2 regions of the Stenotrophomonas sp. YJH_SMC_36 genome follow, and region 2 is predicted to be linked to the other one. Evidence: riboswitches for the same ligand, from Rfam matches in the RefSeq annotation. Region 2 holds a riboswitch; the other holds the start of a gene.
The links. Region 2 has a riboswitch for thiamine pyrophosphate ahead of AC5P76_RS11095 (TonB-dependent receptor). Riboswitches for the same ligand answer to the same signal wherever they lie in the genome.

Region 1: it holds a riboswitch for thiamine pyrophosphate, as region 2 does, so the genes downstream of both, thiC (phosphomethylpyrimidine synthase ThiC) here and AC5P76_RS11095 (TonB-dependent receptor) in region 2, are expected to answer to the same signal.

Annotation. Positions count from the first base shown of each region.
Region 1 covers NZ_JCAFTD010000001.1:113,791-123,602, forward strand. Annotated here, with positions in the region: gene ggt (gamma-glutamyltransferase) at 1-1,045, shown strand, start outside; gene AC5P76_RS00475 (BCCT family transporter) at 1,372-2,949, opposite strand; TPP riboswitch at 3,194-3,294, shown strand; gene thiC (phosphomethylpyrimidine synthase ThiC) at 3,377-5,221, shown strand; gene AC5P76_RS00485 (ion channel) at 5,319-5,990, shown strand; gene AC5P76_RS00490 (winged helix-turn-helix domain-containing protein) at 6,251-8,563, shown strand; gene AC5P76_RS00495 (helix-turn-helix transcriptional regulator) at 8,678-9,577, shown strand; gene AC5P76_RS00500 (TonB-dependent receptor plug domain-containing protein) at 9,627-9,812, shown strand, end outside.
Region 2 covers NZ_JCAFTD010000005.1:142,298-152,109, reverse strand. Annotated here, with positions in the region: gene AC5P76_RS11095 (TonB-dependent receptor) at 1-1,798, opposite strand, end outside; TPP riboswitch at 1,869-1,963, opposite strand; gene AC5P76_RS11090 (phosphotransferase enzyme family protein) at 2,007-3,131, opposite strand; gene AC5P76_RS11085 (glycine zipper 2TM domain-containing protein) at 3,255-3,638, opposite strand; gene AC5P76_RS11080 (response regulator) at 3,827-4,465, opposite strand; gene AC5P76_RS11075 (ATP-binding protein) at 4,541-8,143, shown strand; gene AC5P76_RS11070 (c-type cytochrome) at 8,137-8,526, opposite strand; gene AC5P76_RS11065 (electron transfer flavoprotein-ubiquinone oxidoreductase) at 8,592-9,812, opposite strand, start outside.

The DNA of each region.
Region 1 (9,812 bases), on a different contig from region 2:
GGTGGCCGACGGCGGCCGGGATGCCTTCTACAAGGGCGAGGTCGCCCACACCATCGGCGATTACTTCAAGGCCAATGGTGGCTACCTGAGCTACCAGGACATGGCCGACCACCACGGCGAGTGGGTCGAGCCGGTCAGCAGCAACTATCGCGGTTACGACGTATGGGAGTTGCCGCCGAACAGCCAGGGCATCGCCGCGCTGCAGATTCTCAACGTACTTGAAGGCTACGACTTCTCGAAGATTCCATTCGGCTCGCCCGAGCACGTGCATCTGTTCGTGGAGGCCAAGAAGCTGGCCTTCGCCGATCGTGCGCGCTTCTACGCCGACATGGCCTTCCAGCCCGCACCGGTCCAGAAGCTGATTTCCAAGGAGTATGCCGCGCAGCGGCGTGCACTGATTTCCATGGACAAGGCGTTGAAGGAAGTGCAGCCGGGCACGCCGAAGCAGCTGGAGGAGGGCGATACGATCTACATGACCGTGGCCGATGCTGACGGCATGATGGTGTCGCTGATCCAGTCGAACTACCGCGGGATGGGCAGCGGCATGGCGCCCCCGGGGCTCGGCTTCATCCTGCAGGACCGCGGCGAGATGTTCGTGCTGCAGAAGAACCATCCGAACGGCTACGCACCGGGCAAGCGCCCGTTCCAGACCATCATTCCGGCGTTCATCACCAAGGATGGAAAGCCCTACGCCAGTTTCGGCGTGATGGGCGGTGCGATGCAGCCGCAGGGCCACGCGCAGATCGTGATGAACCTGGTGGACTTCGGCATGAACCTGCAGGAGGCCGGAGATGCGCCGCGTATCCAGCATGAAGGTTCCACGGAGCCGACCGGTCAGGCCACGGCGATGACCGATGGGGGGGAGGTGAACCTGGAGACGGGCTTCCCGTACGAAACGGTGCGCGCGCTGATGCGCAAGGGGCATCGCATCGTGTTCGCCGACGGTCCGTACGGCGGGTATCAGGCGATCATGCGGGATCCGGACACGGGCGTGTACTACGGCGCGTCGGAGAGTCGAAAGGATGGGCAGGCGGCGGGGTATTGAGGTCTCCCGGCCACCGGGCTGAGCCCCCTCGCGGCTGATCGCCAGAGCCGATCATGGATTGGGGCGTGCGGATGGGAATGCCGGGGGACGCCGTGAATACGTCCTTGTAGGCTTGGCCGCGGCATCCATGCCGCGGACACCCCCGTCCTTCCCACCCGCACGCCCCCCGACAATTTCCGTGCGCGTCAGCCACGGAAGAGAAAGAAGAAGATCAAAAGCAACAGCAACAGCAACAGCCGCGCGCTGTGGGTTGGGGTCCGATCCGTTTTCCAGAGGAAACGGATCCGACCCCTTCGTGTTTTTCCGGCGCAGGCTGCCGAACACCCTCAATCCGAATCCTGCGCGCGCGCTGCTTCGGCCTGGGTTTCTTCCTGTGCCGCCATTTCGCGCGCGATCCACGCATCGATCATGTGCCGCTGGCGCTGTGCCTGCCGCCGCTCCCGCGTGTACTCCTGGTCCAGTACCCGGTACAGCGAGACCATCACCAGCACCATCAGCAGCGCGAATGGCAGTGCCGAGATCGTGATCATGCCCTGCAGTGCGTCGAGGCCGCCGGCCAGCAGCAACGCACCTGCGATCAGTGCGATGCCCACACCCCAGGCCAGCTTGCGCTTGGCGGGCGGGTCGCCTGCCTCGTCGGTGGACATGCTGGCCAGCACCAGCACCGCCGAGTCAGCCGAGGTCACGAAGAAGATCATCAGCAGAACCAGCGCGATGCACGACAGCAGCAATGGCAGCGGCATGCTGTCGAACAGGGTGAACAGTACGGTCTCATAGCCATTGCCCAGCGCCTGTACCAGGTCTGCATGGCCGAAGATCTGCGACCAGATCGCGGTGCCACCGAACACCGAGAACCAGAAGAAGCCCAGCAGCGTCGGCGCCAGTACCACGCCCACCACGAACTCGCGCACGCTGCGGCCACGCGAGATGCGCGCGATGAACGAACCCACGAACGGTGCCCAGGAAATCCACCAGGCCCAGTAGAAGATCGTCCAGTCGGCGACCCACGTACTGGAGGAGAACGGTGACATGCGCAGGCTCATCGTCACCAGCTGGTTCAGGTAGGACCCCAGCGTCGTGGTGAAGGTATTGAAGATCGCGCCGGTCGGCCCGAGCACCAGGACCAGTGCCAGCAGCAGGGCGGCCAGTGCCAGGTTGAAGTTCGACAGCCATTTCACGCCGCGCTCCACGCCGCTGAGGGTGGAGGCCATGTACAGCACGAAGGCGACGGCGATGATGGTCAGCTGCAGCGGCACACCGGCATGCACGCCGAACACGCGCTGCATGCCGGCTGCGATCTGGATGGTGCCGAAGCCCAACGTGGTGGCCACACCGATTGCCGTGGCCACCACCGCGGCAATGTTGACAATCCGTCCGATCCAGCCCCGATGATGATGACCGATGATCGGCTGCAACATGTCGCTGACCAGCCCGCGGCCGTTGCGGTTGAACTGGAACCACGCCATTGCCAGACCGATCAGCGCGTAGATCGCCCACGGATGCAGGCCCCAGTGGAAGAACGCATAGCGCATCGCTGCACGTGCGGCGTCCATGCTTTCCGGTGCCAGTCCTTCCGGCGGCTTGCTGAAGTGGGAGATCGGCTCGGCCGCCCCCCAGAACACCAGGCCGATGCCCATGCCGGCGGCGAACAGCATCGACATCCAGCTGGCCCGCGAGAATTCGGGTTCGGCGTCTTCGCCACCGATGCGCAGGTTGCCGAAGCGGCCGAACGCCAGGTACATCAGGAACACCAGCGCCAGGAACACCACCAGCAGGTACAGCCAGCCGATGCCGCGGATGAGTTCGCCGAGGATGCTCTGCACCACGGCGTTGAAGGGACCGGGTGCTACGCCGGCAAGCAGCACCAGCAACAGGACCAGTGCGATGGAAACACGAAACACCATGAAGGAGCTTCTCCGATCAAAGGGATTGAGGGAGCGAGCAAATGCTTGCAGCGAGGGGCCGGCGGCACTCGAGCGCTAGCCGGGCAGGGGCCGCGATGGCGGCGATGCGTCATCGGTCGCAGCGACACGATGCGCGTGCACGTTACTGAACGCGACGTCATGGTTGCGTTAATTCATCAATGGCGCGTGACGCGCAGCCGCCCCGTGGGCTCGCCCTGTTGCAGGACTTCTATGGTCTAATGCCGGCAAGAAGCGGGGGTACCGCGGCCATCGGCCACGGTTGAGACAGTCCCTTGGAACCTGATCCGGCTCATACCGGCGTAGGGAAGCTTTGCAATGCAACCGAACCCGGACGCGGCCCAAGGGCCGTCCGCGTGCGGGGGCAGTGCGCCGCCGCTTCGTCCCTGACCCTCCTGGACGATGCCCGATGAACGCACAGCTCTCCGCCCTGCAGCAACAGGCCCAGCAACTCTCCGAATCCGTGACCCGGCCGATTCCCGGCTCGCGCAAGATCCATGTCACCGGCTCGCGCCCGGACCTGCGCGTGCCGATGCGCGAGATCACACTGAGCCGCACGCCGACCCTGTTCGGCGGCGAAGAGAACGCGCCGGTCACGGTGTATGACACCTCCGGCCCCTACACCGATCCTGACGTGCGCATCGACCTGTCCGCGGGCTTGCCGGCCCTGCGCCGTGCCTGGGTCGAAGCGCGGGGTGACACCGAACAGCTTGATGGCCTGAGCTCTTCCTTCGGCCGCGATCGCGAGCACGACCCGAAGCTCGATGCGGTGCGCTTCCCGGCCCGCAGCCTGCCGCGCCGCGCCCGTGCGGGTGGCAATGTCACCCAGATGCACTATGCGCGCCGCGGCATCATCACGCCGGAGATGGAATTCGTCGCCATCCGCGAGAACCAGCGGCTGGACGCGATCCGCGATGCAGGCCTGCTGCAGCAGCATCCGGGCGAAGCCTTTGGCGCATCCATCCAGAAGATCATCACCCCGGAGTTCGTCCGCGACGAAATCGCCCGTGGCCGGGCGGTGCTGCCCAACAACATCAACCACCCGGAAAGCGAGCCGATGATCATCGGCCGCAACTTCCTGACCAAGATCAACGCCAACATCGGCAACAGCGCGGTGTCATCCGGCATTGCCGAGGAAGTGGAGAAGCTGGTGTGGGCGATCCGCTGGGGGGGCGATACGGTGATGGACCTGTCCACCGGCAAGCACATCCACGAGACCCGCGAGTGGATCATCCGCAACTCGCCGGTGGCGATCGGCACGGTGCCGATCTATCAGGCCCTGGAGAAGGTCGATGGCCGTGCCGAGGCACTGACCTGGGAGATCTTCCGCGACACGTTGATCGAACAGGCCGAACAGGGCGTGGACTACTTCACCATCCATGCCGGCGTGCTGCTGCGCTACGTGCCGCTGACCGCCAAGCGGGTGACCGGCATCGTCAGTCGCGGCGGCTCGATCATGGCCAAGTGGTGCCTGGCCCATCACAAGGAGAATTTCCTCTACACGCACTTCGAGGACATCTGCGAAATCATGAAGGCCTACGACGTGACCTTCTCGCTGGGCGATGGGCTGCGCCCGGGCTGCATCGCAGACGCCAACGACGCGGCGCAGTTCGGCGAGCTGGAAACGCTGGGCGAGCTGACGAAGATCGCATGGAAGCATGACGTGCAGACGATGATCGAAGGTCCCGGGCACGTGCCGATGCAGCTGATCAAGGAAAACATGGACAAGCAGCTGCGCGAATGTGGTGAGGCTCCGTTCTATACGCTGGGGCCGCTGACCACGGACATCGCGCCCGGCTATGACCACATCACCAGTGCCATCGGCGCAGCGATGATCGGTTGGTTCGGTACCGCGATGCTCTGCTACGTGACGCCGAAGGAACACCTTGGCCTTCCCAACCGCCAGGATGTGCGCGACGGCATCATGGCCTATCGCATCGCCGCACATGCGGCCGACCTGGCCAAGGGGCATCCGGGCGCGCAGGTCCGCGACAACGCATTGAGCAAGGCGCGCTTCGAGTTCCGTTGGGAAGACCAGTTCCACCTCGGGCTGGACCCGGAGAAGGCAAAGGAATTCCATGACGAGACGCTGCCCAAGGACGCGCACAAGCTGGCGCACTTCTGCTCGATGTGCGGGCCGCACTTCTGCTCGATGAAGATCACCCAGGACGTGCGTGAGTACGCCGAGGCCGGAATGAAGGAGAAGTCCGAGCAGTTCCGCGCTGCGGGCGCGGAGGTCTACCAGCAGGGCTGACCGGACTGGCGTCGCCGGGCGTGCCCCGGCGGCGCTGCATCGCGCGCCTCACGCGCATCCCGTTATCCTCCGCCCATCTTTCCGGGGAAGGGACGCCATGCCTGTTGCCGTGACCACCCGCTGGCTGGCCATCGCCCGCCGCCATCCGTCCGCGTGGCTGCTGGGCGCGCAGCTGCTGGCGGTGATGCTGTATCCCGCGCTGGACGACACGGCCGCCGGCCGCGCCGCATTGGGCATGTTTGGAATGGCGGTGCTGGGCCTGGCGTTGTGGGTGGTCCAGCGCAGCCCGTTGGGTACATGGCTGGCGCTGCTGCTGGCGATTCCGGCGGTGGTGTTCTCCATCGCCGGCGCGCTGCTGGACCGCGCCGCGCTGGTGACCACCGCGCAGCTGCTGGAGAGCCTGCTCTACTTCTATACGGCCGGCGCCCTGATCGCCTACATGCTGCAGGACCACAAAGTCACCCGCGACGAACTGTTCGCGGCCGGCGCCACCTTCACCTTGCTCGCGTGGGCATTCGCCTTCGCATTTGGGGTGTGCCAACAGTGGTATCCGGGCAGCTTCCAGGGCAGCAGCGAGGGACCTCAGCGAAGCTGGATGGAGCTGCTTTATCTGAGCTTCAGCTTGCTGTCCGGGGTCGGCCTGAGCGATGTCGTGCCGCTGCATCCGCAGGCACGCGCACTGGTCATGCTGGAGCAGTTCTCAGGCGTGATGTACGTGGCTTTGGTGGTTTCGCGGCTGGTCGGATTGACCATGCTGCGGCGTTTCTGAAAATGAATGGCAGATAAAAATTTCGCGCCCGAAAGGGCGCGAATGATGGTGCGAAGTTATGTGAATGCGTCGGCGAGAGAGAGCCTGATGTCGACCACGCGATAGGCGAGGTAACCGGCATAGGCTAGTATTCGCGCGCTCCATTGTTTTTGCGGTATGCGCCGATGCTTTGTGCGGAGTCTGGCTTTTCGCTGTTCCCCGTTGGGGACGGTATCGAAGGCGAACACTGCCCGGAAACTGTCTCTACTGTTTAGCAAAAAATGAACCGCAGCGAAATCCAGCCCACCGAATCTGATCGGATCCGGATTGGCGAATGTGTCGTCACTTTGTCCTCGCGAGAGGTCGAAGTTGCCGGCGCGCGTCGCCCGCGCCGGCTGACGCCGAAGGCGCTGGGCGTGCTGCGTGTGCTGCTGCGGCAACCCGGGCGCGTGGTCACCCGCGAAGAACTGTTCGCCGAGGTGTGGCCCGATACGCTGCCCACCAACGATGTGCTGACGCAGGCGGTCACCCAGCTGCGCAAAGCCTTCGCCAACGACGATGACAACGGCCAGGCGTATATCGAGACGATCGCCAAGACCGGCTACCGCCTGCGCGTGCCGGTGCAGGCCGTGCCCGAGCCCGAAGCGGAACTGGCGGTCGATGCCGAAGGCGCGGCTGGCGATTCCAACGCGGTCGTGGAAGTGCACACGCCAGCCCCGGAGGACATGCGACGCCGTCGCTGGCGCTACCTGCGACGTCGATTGTTGCTGGTGCTGGGCCTGTTGATGCTGGCCGCACTGCTGGTGATGACGGTCCTGCTGCTGCGCCGTGCGCCGGCCAGCTCTCCGGTGGAGGCGGCGGTGGAGAACGGCACGCGGGTGATCGGCAGCCCGCAGCGGCCCTATCGGCTGATCACCGCCACCGCAGGCTTCGAAACCTATCCCACGCTGTCGCCGGATGGTTCGCAGGTGGCCTACGAAGGTGCCAGCGAGGATGGCCTGGGCGGCGGTGCGATCAAGGTACAGACGTCCGGCAACGCGCCGGCGCGGCAGCTGCTTGTTCCTCCTGAGGGTGCGGTTGATCGCTTCCCGAACTGGTCGCCGGATGGACGCGACATCGCCTTTGCCCGCTTCTCCGCCGATGGGGGTTGTCAGGTGCTGATCGCCAGTGCGACCGGCGGCGCGTTGCGCCAGGCCACGCGCTGCGATGGCACCGAGCTGCTCAGCTTCGACTGGACACCCGACGGGCGCGGCCTGGTATTCGGCAGCATGGTGGGCCGCTATGCCCACCGCGGTATCCGAGTACTCGATCTGGCCAGCGGACAGTGGCAGCCGCTGCAGTACGCCGTCGATCAGGACGATTTCGATTACGCGCCGCGCTATTCGCCGGACGGCAAATGGCTGGTGTTCGTGCGCAACCCGCAGATGGGCGACCTGTGGCGGGTTCCTGCCGCGGGTGGCACGCCGGAGCAGCTGACCAGCGAGTCGGCCGAGCTGCGCGGATGGGCCTGGCTTGGCGACGGCCGCACCATCGTGTTCGGCCGCCGGGTCGACAGCGAGGTGCGGCTCTATTACCTCGACATCGAGCGGCGCACGCTGCGTGATGCCGGACTGGATGACGCGCAGTGGCCGGCGGTATCGCGGCATGGCGGCATGCTGGCCTTCGTCCATCGCCGTGCACAGTTCGGCGTGTTCAAGGTGCCGATGCAGGGCGGTGAACCGGAGCGCCTGTTTGCGTCCAGCGGTCGCGATGGTCAACCGATGGCAGCACCGGACGGTCGCCAGCTGGTATTCACCTCTGACCGCTCGGGCAGCTTCGCTCTCTGGTGGGCGGACATGCAACGCCCCGATTCGCTGCGGCCGATCGAGGGCCTGCGCCCGGAAGCACGGCAGGCCCCCGATTGGTCGGCCGACAGCCGGCAACTTCTGGTGGTTGGGCGCGATGCACACGGTCGCGCGGTGGTCTACGAGATCGCACCCCGCGACGAGCGTCTGCAACCGCTGCCCGTGCCCGCCGAACAGCCGCTGCAGGCGCTGTATGGCGCCACGCCCGAGCAACTGCTGGTGGTCGAACGTGATGCCGACCAGCGTACGCGGCTCAGTCTGTTCGATCGCAGCACCCAACCCTGGCGGCGGCTGGCGAGCATCGACGGCGTCTCCCAGGTCCGCTTTGACCGCGCAGGCCGTCGGGTGCTGTTCACCCGCCTGGCGGCGGAGGGGTTGTGGGCGGCGGACGCGGCGCTGTCGCCGGACAGCGTGCGGCAGATCAGCGAGGACAAACCCAGCCGCTGGCGCTACCGCTCGTGGACGGTTGCCGGCCACGACAGCATCGGCTATCTCGGCAGTTCCACCCGCTGCAGCACCATCCTCGTCCGCATCGCCGCCGGGCAGGAGGATGCCGGGCGCTGCCTGGACGCGCAGCGCTTGAGCGCGAGCAACGGACTCAGTGCCAGCGCAGACGGGACGGCCCTGTTTGTCGCTCTGGCAGTCAGTGATGGCGCCGACATTGGCGTGATGCGGCTGCCCGAAAAGGCGCCAGCGCTGTTCCCGGCCTTCTCCAAGATGTTGATGTTCAAGGGAAATGGGCCTTCGTAATTTTTTCGTCGGGATCTCGCCGCGAATTCGTGGCGATCTCGTCGGTCTTTCCTGACGCGGTGCCGCCTGATTGGGCAAAACGGAGGCCTGTACTTGGCAAATCCGTGGTGCACCATGCGTCAACTCTCACTGGCCGATCGTGGCCAATCCGTCTCCCTGGACAAGGCACTCGATGACGTCGTGCCGACCTGCCTGGGCGTGGCCCGGCTCGGCAGCCTGCAGACCGCGGGCAGCAGCTTCACTGTGTGGATGCAGGTGCGCGGCAGCTCCTGGGTGGAGGCCAAGGAGGGGCGCTTCCGCCTGCGCCACGGCGAATGGATCGCGTTCGAGAAGGAATCGCGCCCGCTGGTGCAGGCAGGGCGCAACGGGCTGTGCATCGGCCTGAACCTGAACGTGGAAGCGCTGCGTGTGCTGGCGGAGATGGCCGACTGCGGCCTGTACGCGGGCCGCGGCCGGATGGGCCGCAGTGACGCTCGCGTCGCGCTGCGCCTGTGGCGTGATGCCTTGGCCAGTGGCCACCCGGCGCAGCACCTGCGCCCGCTGCTGCTGCATCTGGCCGGCCTGCAGCGTGGATTGGCCGACAACGTGCAGCGCTGCCCTGGCCGTTCGCGCAGCCGCAAGCGCCAGGTGTTCGGTCGCATGCAGCGCGCCCGCCTCTATCTGGAAGGCAACAGCCACCGCGTCGTACGCATCGGCGAACTGGCCGAGCTGACCAACTTCTCCAGCTGGTATCTCTCCAAGACGTTCCAGAGCCTGTATGAAGAAAGCCCGCAGTCGCTTTCGGCACGGCTGCGCCTGGAGCGCGCCGCCGACCTGCTGCGCGACACCGACATGATGGTGGGAGAGGTCGCCGCGGCCAGTGGTTTCGACAACTGCTGCAGCTTCGCCCGGGCGTTCCGCGCCCGCTACGGGCAGTCCGCTTCGCGCTTCAGGGAAAACGGCGGCTTGCTCCCGCCACAATCCGCAAAGTCTCTGGTTGGTTCGCGCAAATACAGCGCTGCAACGCAATCGTAACGTGCTGGGGTGTTTTAACACGCTGCTAACACGTACCTTGGAGAGATTGATGAACGTTCGTAACCCCGCAGTGCGGTTCGGCCTGCTGCCGGCCGGCATTGCGCTGGCGCTGGCGCCCGCCTTCGCTTCCGCACAGGAAGCACCGGAAGCAAAGGGCACCACCGACCTGGACCGCATTTCGGTCACCGGCTCGCGCATCCGCGGCGCTGCCGTTGAAACCCAGCAGCCGATCGTC
Region 2 (9,812 bases):
TGGCGACGATCTGCAGCGCATCGGTCAGCTGGCCGTTGGCGGTCAGCTCCAGGCCGGTATGGGTCTGCGTGCCGCGCTCGACGAAGGTGTAACCGGCATCGCTGTCATCCGGCATGGCGTACTGGTAGGGCTGCGAGATGCGGAACAGCGCGGCGCCCAGGGTGAGCGACGCAGCCGGCACGTACTTGACGCCGGCTTCCAGCTGCCGTGACTGCACCGCCGGCAGGAAGGCATCGGCGTTGGAGGTCCAGAACGGTGCCTCCTGGCCCAGCGCAATGCCGCGCACATAACTGGCGTACGCATTGAGCTGGTCGGTGGCCTTCCATACCAGCGCGGTCTGCGGCAGGAAGCGCGACAGCCGGCTGTGCCGCTGCGGCGTGCCGCGCTTGTCGTACGCGCGCTCGTCCAAGCGGACGAAGCGGCCACCAGCCAGCCACTGCCAGTCATCGCCGAACTGCATGCGGTCCAGCGCGAACACGGCGGTCTGGCGGCTGTCCAGACGCCGCGCGGAGGGGCCGGGCATCAGCGGCGAGGGCTCGTACACCGCCACCTGCGTGTCGTGGATGTTGCTGCTGCCTACGTACTCGTTGACGCTCGGTCGCCTGTCCACCGTGCGGCGGAACGTGTCGGCGCCGACCGTCAGCTGGTGGCCGACGCTGCCAGTGTCGAAGCGGCCACGCAGCTCGGCGCGCGCCTGCTGGTTGCGGCGGGTATCGTCCGGACTGCGGTAGTCGTAGATGTCGTAGTCGCCGTTGGGGGCGAAGTAGTTGCCGGGCACGCTGCCATCAGCGCACGCGTCGGCGTAGTAGCAGCCATAGGCGAAGGCGACGTTGTCGTCGATCACCGAGCGGCTGTGGCCCACCGACAGCCGCGACTGCCAGCGCTCGTTGAAGTCGTAGGTGTGTACGGCGGTGATGTTGGTGCTGGCGATTTCCACCGGGCGCTGCCACGGCTGATAGCCCAGCAGGTGCTCGCGGTCGACGCCACGAGGCAGCTCCCGTGCGCCCAGCAGCTGGTAGCCGGACACCGAGCGCTGCGAACTGGTCTGGTAGTTGGCGTCCACTTCCAGCTTGCCGCGCTCGCCGATCAGCCAGTCCGCTGCAAGCGAATAGAAGTTGCGGCGGCCGTCGGCGTGCTCGACGTAGGACTCGCTGCCCTCCCAGGCGGCATTGAGGCGGATGCCGAAACGCGGCGTGATCCAGTGGCCGACATCGACGGCGGCATAGCGCGAGCCTTCCGAATCGGTGCCAAGGGTAGCCGTGCGCACTTCCGCCGGGCGCTTGCCGATGTAGTTGATGATGCCGCCGGGTGCCATCACCCCCGCGGCGAGGCCGGCTTCACCCTTCAGGATCTCCACCGCCTGCACGTTCTCCAGCGCCAGCCGCTGTTCGCCGGCGATGGCCAGGCCGTTGAAGCGGTAGCCGGTGGCGGCATCGAGCGCGAAGCCGCGGATGGCGACGTTCTGGTAGTAGCCCACCGGCGCGTAGGCATCACCGAGCGAGGCGTCATTGCTGGCCAGTTCGGACAACGAGCGCACCTGTCGACGGTCGAGGTAGTCGCGTTCGAGCACGTTCACCGAGGCCGGGGTGTCCTTCCAGGAGCCGGCGCCGAATGCACTGACCCGCGCGCTGTCGGCCGCCGGCCTGCCGGCCTGCACGCGGACCGCTGCCAGCTCGGTGGGCGAACGTTCGCCGCTGTCGGCTGTCACATCGGGGGAGGCTCCAGCCTCGCTGGCATGCAGCGGCAGCGCGGCACAGATGGCGAGAGCGAGCAGGGTGGGACGCAGGCAGCGGTTCATTCGATTCGTCTTCGGACAACAGGGGAGACGAAGCGACGGCGCGCAGGTGCACCGGCCCGGAACGGGGGTGTGGCTGCGGCTCAAAGCTCCCTACGCCGGTGCAAACCGGATCAGGTTCCAAGGGACTCTCTCAGCCTGCAGATCCAGGCACCCCCGCTTCAGGCCGCTATTTCACTACAGATGGCAGGGATTTGCGAGCCGATGCCCTTCAGGCGGCGGCATGCAGCGCCTGCAGCAGGGCCTGGCCGGGTGCGCTGGCGAACCACGCGGCATGGCCCAGCATGAAGGGATACCAGGCGACATCGGCGTTCGCCGTCGAGCCGGTGATGCCTTCGAAGTACTCCACTTCGGACAGTGCGAAGTCGAAGTGGACCATCGGCAGCAGGTCCGCCAGCAGGTGCAGGCGGGTGGCCGACAACGGCAGCACTTCGCGGTAGCCGTCGAGCAGCGCCAGCGCGATGTCGATGCGCACCGCCTCATGGCCCCGCTCCAGCTCCAGCCAGGCCACGGCATTGCGCTCGATCGCGGTGGCCAGGTCGAACAGCGCGCTGGTGGGTGAGGCGAGGCCGAAATCCAGCACGGTGCTGACGTCGTCGCCGCGCCACAGCAGGTTGGACACATGCCAGTCGTTGTGCGCCCACAGCGGCGGCTCGGCGGACAGGCGCTCGGCCAGGCCGGCATGCCAGGGCAGGACGTCGCGGCGCAGCTGCGCCTGCCACGGAATCCGCGCCAGGTAGCGCGCCAGTCCCGGGCGGTCGGGAAGACCCGCTTCCAGCGCGCCGATGGGGTCGGCGGCGCGGATCAGCTCGTCGCGTGCCACCAGGACATGCGTGCTGCGCTGCGGGGCGTGGTAGCTGGCGGCGGCCTGATGCAGCCGGGCCAGCATGCGTCCGGCAGAACGCGCCCGTGCGGTGTCCGTCAGCAGCGTCCAGGAGGCGGCGTCGCGGTACAGATCGTCACCCACCCCCGGCGAATGCAGTTCATAGGTCCAAGGCCCATGCTCGATGGCGCTGTCGCCTCCGGCGGTGGGCAGAACCTTCACCACCGGCACGCCGGCAGCGTCCAGATGGGCGATGAAGCGGTGTTCCTCCTGCAGGCAGGCGGCACTGCGCACGCTGCGGTGGTGGCGCTTGATGAACACCCGGCCGCGGGCACCTTCGGCCAGCGCGGCGGCCGACAACGGCCGGGGGCTGTGCCAACGCAGGGCGCTGTCCGCGTCCAGCACCGGATAACGGCGGGCCAGCCAGGCAACCTCGGCTGCATCGATCGCGGGCCAGTCGGCAGCGACCTCATCGTTGTTGAGGCCCTGCACGCGGTGGGCGGTGGAGGTCATGCGGGGGCCGGGGGCAAAGGAGTCATCCAGGGCTGCGCATTCAACGCCATGGACGGTCCGGACGCAAACGGGCGGGTCATCGACCCGCCCGTTGCCGGTGATGCCGGGCAGTGCCGGCGAGGGTTACCAGCCGCGGTGGCGACCGCGGTCGTGATAGTAGCGGCGGCCGCTGTCGCGCCAGCGGCGGTCATGACCGCGGTCCCGATAGCCATAGCCCCGGTCGTAGCCGCGCTGGTAGCCGCGGTCGTAGCGGCGGTCATAACGACGGTCGTGGCGGTCCGGGGTGGTCAGGTTGCCGATCGCGCCGCCGGCCACGGCACCGCCGACGGTGGCGGCCGGATCGCCATTGGAGATCAGGTGGCCGGCGACGCCGCCCACCACCGCACCGACGACGGTGCGCTTGTCCTTCCTCGACATGGCGCTGGCGTCGCTGACCACGGCGACACCGGCCAGCAGGGCCAGGGCCATCGCCACGCCACGGAAGCTGAGAGCGGAAGTACTGAGCATGTTCGGTTCTCCTGTAGGGGCATGCCACGGTGGGCAGGGAGGGCGCGGGCGCCCTGGCTGCCGTAGTGACCACGCTGGCGCCCGGAGATTGCCGGAACATTGCGTGGGCCACTGGGCGGCGTGCGTATTCATCTAGCGTCAGGCGGCATGAAGCCTGCCTGAAAGTTCAATGGCCGGATGGACAGGATTCAGATTTTGCCGTCACGCAGATAGTCGAACAGCTCCGCATCGCCTTTCAGGCCCAGCTTCAGCATCGCATCGCCCTTCTGCCGGCTGATGGTGCTGACGCTCTTGTGCAGCTGCACCGAGATCTCCTTCACCGTCATGCCGGTGCCGAGCAACCGCAGCACTTCCAGTTCGCGCGGCGACAGCGGTTTGCCGTCGCCTTCGCGCATGCGCCAGCTGCCGGCGGCCTCGACCCGCTCGCGCAGGCTGCGGCTGATATACAGCTGGCCGCGGTTCACCGCCTGGATCGCCTGCGGCAGCTCGTCCATCGACGAACTCTTGTCGACCAGGCCGAGCACGCCGCTGTCGAGCACCATGCGCAGGATCGCCAGGTTGCTGGAAACGCTGAGCATCAGCACCTTGAGGTCGGGATGGCGGCGCCGGATCATGCCGATCATGGCGAAGCCATCGGCCTGGGGACTGCCGGGCATCGAATAGTCGGTGACCAGCAGGTCGCATGGCTGGCTGGTCAGCAGCGCCATCAGCGCCTGGGCGCTGTCGGCTTCACCGACGACCTGGCCAACGCCGCTGGACTCGATGACGGCGCGGGTTCCGATACGGACCACGGGGTGGTCGTCTGCGATGATGATGCGCAAGCTCATGCTCTAGTATGACCACCGGGCACGCCGGGCCGCGACCATCGCGGCTCCTGGCAGGATTCTAGGAGATCAACGCCGATGCGTAGCTGGGCTGTTCGCGGGCGGGTCCTGCTGCTGGCCATGTTGGGTCCTGCCGTCGCTTGGGCGCAACTCGCGCCCGGCCCATTGCCGTTGAGTCCCCTGCAACGCGAATACCTGACCGCGCACCCTCGCATCGTCGTCGGGCAGTATGACAGCGGTTGGCCCCCTTTCGAGTCGATCCACGAAGGCCAGCAGGTCGGCCTGGGACCGGACTACTTGTCGCTTTTGGCTCGTCGTTTGGGCGTGAAAGTCGAGGCACGCCGCTATCCGGACTGGACATCCGTGCTGGACGCGGCATGCCGGGGCGAGATCGATGTGGTCATGAACATCGGCCTGAGTGCCGACCGAACCCGTTGCATGGTCTACACCTCGGCCTATGTCGAAGCGCCACTGGCGGTGGTCGGACGACCTGGAGACCTGCGTGCTTCGGAGATGCCGGATCTTGACGGGCTGCGCGTCGTGATCGAGCAGGATTTCCTGACCGCACCGCAGGTGCGTGCACGATTTCCACGCGCTCGACAACTTGTCGCAAATGGCACTTTGGCGGCGTTGCAGATGGTCAGAGACGACAAGGCCGACGTCTATATCGGTAATGCCTATGTCGCCACCGAGCTGATCGCGGCCCATCAGCTGAAGGGAGTGGTGCTGCTGCGGCCCAGCGATCTGCCGCCGGAGCGGGCGCACTTCGGCGTCCCCAACAGCAAGCAACCGCTGGCCGAGGCATTGGATCTTGCGCTGGCTGCCACCAGCCAGGCGCAGCGGGACGCGCTGGCCCAGCGCTGGCTGCGGCCTCCGGAATGGTCCGCGTCGGCGCAGCTGGCCCTGAGCCAGGCCGAAAAGCGCGTGCTGCAGCAGCCGTTGAAGATCACCTTTGCGCCCAATGCCGCGCCGCTTTCGTTCACCGACGACGACGGCCAGCCCAGCGGCCTGACCAGCGAGTACCTGCGGCGGCTGATCCAGGTCGGCGCCAACCTGAAGGTGGAAACCAGCCACGACTGGTTCGAGGTGCGCAAGAAGGCGCTGCAGGGTGAGGTGCAGGCGGTGATGGGCATTCCCACCGATTCGCGCTACCTGGGGCCGGACTGGGTGTTCAGCCAGCCCTTCATCAGCGTGCCGAGCGTGATCGTCGGCACGCGCGACAGCCCGGCGATCCTGGGGCTGGCCGATCTGCAGGGCAAGCGCGTGCTGCTGTCCGACCCGGAACGCCTGCGCGGCTACGTGCTGCAGCAGGCGCCACGGGCAAAGATCATTCCCGCGCGCAGTGGCGAGCAGGCGTTGCAGCGATTGGCCAATGGCGAGGCCGATGCCTACGTGGGCAACCTGGTCCTGGTCGATCACCTGTTGCGCAACCGCTTCCCGGGCCGTCTGCAGATCCTTGCGCCGGCCGGATTCGGCGACCAGCTGGCGCTGGCTGTCGACCGTCGCCATGCCGCCCTGGCGACCACCTTCGACCGCCTGCTGCTGCAGATGTCACCGCGGGAGCATGAGGCGCTGCGGGGCGACTGGCTGGCCGTGGAATATCGCAGTGGCGTGGACTGGGACGCCGTGCTGCATTGGGGGCTTCCGCTGCTGCTGGTGCTGCTGACCGGGGCGGTGGTGCATGGCGTCGGTCACTGGCGGCTGCGCCGGGAGGTGGCCGGTCGCCGCCATCTGGAGCAGCGCCTGGCCGAGGTCACCGACAATCTGCCTGCGGTGGTCTACCAGGCACGTCGCGACGCGGACGGCAGCCTGGCCTTCCCCTTCATCGCCGGCGACCTGCAGGCACTGTTCGGCATTCCGCGGCAGCGTGCCGAGCAGGATGCGCAGGCGCTGCTGGCGCGGATCGAGGACACCGACCGCCAGGCCGTGCTGCAGGCCATCGACCAGGCGGCCCGCCAGTTCGCGCCGCTGGCCTTCGAGTTCCGCCTGCTGCCGGGTGATGACGGCACGCCCGCGCGCTGGGTACGCAGCCAAGCTCACCCTTACGTCACCGAGGCCGGTGCCGTCACCTGGAGCGGCTACTGGGTGGACGTGACCCAGGCACGCGCACAGGCCGATGCGCTGGCGGCGGCCAAGATCGAGGCGGAACAGGCGGCCGAGGCCAAATCACGCTTCCTGGCCACGATGAGTCATGAGATCCGCACGCCGATGAGCGGTGTACTGGGCATGCTGGAAGTGCTGGCGCACTCGCCGCTGGATGCAGAACAGCAGCGCATCCTTGCCGTGATCGAGGATTCTGCGCAGATGCTGCGGCAGATCCTCGATGACATCCTCGACTACTCGCGCATCGAAGCCGGTGCGCTGCGCCTGGAACCGGTGCCATTGTCACTGCGGACCCTGCTGGAAGGCGTGTGCCGGCTGATGTCGGCGCAGGCCAGCGCGCGTGGCCTGGCCCTGCACGTGCAGATCGATCCGCAGCTGGCTGCGGCGCATGAAGTGGATGGCGTGCGCCTGCGGCAGATCGTCTTCAACCTGCTCAGCAATGCCATCAAGTTCACCGCGCAGGGCGATGTGTGGCTGCGGCTGGAGGTGCTCGGGCCGACCACCGCCGATGGCAGTCAGCCGTTGTGCCTGAGCGTCATCGATACCGGCATGGGCATCGCGCCGGAACAGCTGCAGCACCTCTTCGCGCCGTTCACCCAGGCCGGTGCATACATCCAGCGCGACCACGGCGGAACCGGCCTGGGCCTGAGCATCTGCCAGCGGCTGGTGCAGATGATGGACGGCACGTTGACGCTGCAGAGCACGCTCGGCGAGGGCACCCGCGCGGAGGTCCGTCTGTCGCTGGTGGAAGCCGGCATCGAGGACGTCGCCGTGCTGGCGAGCGAGCACGAGCAGGCGGCGCTGCTGCCGACCGCGCTGCGCCAGAGCCGCGTGCTGGTGATCGAGGATCATCCGACCAACCAGGCGATGATGGCCTGGCGGCTGCAGCAGCTGGGCCTTCCGCACGTGCTGGTGAGTGATGGCCAGCAGGCGCTGGACCGGTTGGCGTCGGAACGCTTCGACCTGGTGATCACCGATTGCCGCATGCCGGTTCTCGATGGCTTTGCGTTCACCCGCCTGCTGCGCGAGCGCGAAGGCCGCCAGGGCCAGGCGCGCATGCCGGTACTGGCATTGACGGCCAGCGTGCTGGACGACGACGCGCGACGTTGCCGCGAGGCCGGCATGGATGAGGTGCTGGCCAAGCCTTTGTCGTTGGCTACGCTGCGCGCGGCGTTGATGCGATGGCTGCCGCAGGCGTCCGTGGCACCGGAGGCGACCGCCGAGTCGCCCGCAGCGGTGGAGGGCGACGCATCGCTGGACCTGGCGGGCCTGCAGCGGCGCTTCGGTTCGCATGCGGTCGCCGTGCAGCTGGCCGCCACCCTGCTGCAGGCCAGCGAGGTGGATATCGCGGCCGTGCAGCGTGCGGTGCAGGCCGGCGACCGCGAGGCCGCCGCCCTGCACCTGCATCGCCAGGCCGGGGGGCTCGGGGCGGTGGGTGCGCATGCGCTGGCAACGCAGGCCAATGCCCTGGTCGAACGCCTGGAAGACGCCGGAGAAGTGGACAGCGCGCCGTTGTTCGCCGAAGTCCAGGCGTTCCTGTCACGCCTGCAGCAGCAGCTGCAGGGGCTGTCTCACTGAGCGGACTGCTGCTGCAGGTAAGCGATCACCAGCGCACGTCGTTCGGCGCTGGGAAACGCGTTGTACATGCGTGTGCCGGGCACCTGCTGCGTTGGTGACTGCAGGAAGGCATCCAGGGTCTGCGCGGTCCAGACGATGTCGGCCCGGCGCATGCCCTGCGAATAGCCATAGTCGGGCAGGCTGCCAGCGCGGCGTCCGATCACACCGTGCAGGTTGGGGCCGAACCGGTGGATGCCACCGGCCTGCACCGTGTGGCAGCCCGCACACAGTTCGAATGCGCGCTGCATCGCCTGTTGTCGCGCCTGCTCAGGCGTGGCCGTGCGCTGGCAGCCGCTGCACGCCAGCAGCAGGACGAGGGCAGGGAGCAGACGGAAGGCACGCATGGGCGGAGAGGATAGCCGTGGCCGCCGTGGGCCGGGCTGCGACACGCGGTCGCAGCCCGCTGCGGTCACATGCCCGAGTAGTTCGGGCCGCCGCCGCCCTGGGGGGTCACCCAGACGATGTTCTGGGTGGGATCCTTGATGTCGCAGGTCTTGCAGTGCACGCAGTTCTGCGCGTTGATCTGCAGGCGTGCGTTGTCGGCTTCGCCAACGAACTCGTACACGCCGGCCGGGCAGTAGCGCGCTTCCGGGCCGGCGTACTCGGCCAGGTTCACCTTCACCGGAATGCTCGGATCTTTAAGAGTCAGGTGGCTGGGCTGGTTCTCGTCGTGGTTGGTGCTGCTCAGGAACACCGAGCTGAGACGGTCGAAGGTCAGCACCCCGTCCGGCTTCGGGTAGCTGATGCGGGTGTGCTGGGCCGCCGGCTCCAGGCAGGCGTGGTCCGGCTGCGTACGGTGCAGCGTCCACGGCGGGTTGCGCACGCCCAGCTTCGGCAGCAGCCACTGCTCCACACCGGTCATCAGCGTGGCCACGGTCTGGCCCTTCTTGAACCACTGCTTGAAGTTCTTGGCCTGCTGCAGTTCGGTGAACAGCCAGCTGGCTTCGAAGGCCTGCGGATAGGCGCTCAGTTCATCATGCTGGCGATCGGCGGCCAGCGCGTCGAACGCGGCGTCGGCGCACAGCATGCCGGTCTTGATCGCGGCGTGGCTGCCCTTGATGCGGCTGGCGTTGAGATAACCGGCCTCGCAACCGACCAGCGCGCCACCGGGGAACACCGTCTTCGGCAGCGACAGCAGGCCGCCGGCGGTGATCGCACGCGCGCCGTAGCCGATGCGGGTACCGCCTTCCAGGTGCTTGCGGATCTGCGGATGGGTCTTGAATCGCTGGAATTCCTCGAACGGGCTCAGCCAGGGGTTCTTGTAGTCCAGGCCGACCACGTAGCCGATGGCGACCTTGCCGCCGTCGGCGTGGTAGAGGAACGCGCCGCCGTAGGTGTCGCTGTCCAGCGGCCAGCCGGCGGCGTGCACCACCAGGCCCGGCTCATGCCTGGCCGGGTCGATCTGCCACAGTTCCTTGATGCCGATGCCGTAGGCCTGCGGGTCCTTGCCTTCGTCCAGCCTGTAGCGGGCGATCAGCTGGCGGCCGAGGTGGCCGCGCGCGCCTTCGGCGAAGACCGTGTACTTCGCATGCAGCGCCATGCCGCGCTCGAAGGCCGGGCCGATGCTGCCGTCCTTCTCGATGCCCATGTCGCCGGTGGCCACGCCGATCACTTCGCCGTTGTCGCCGTA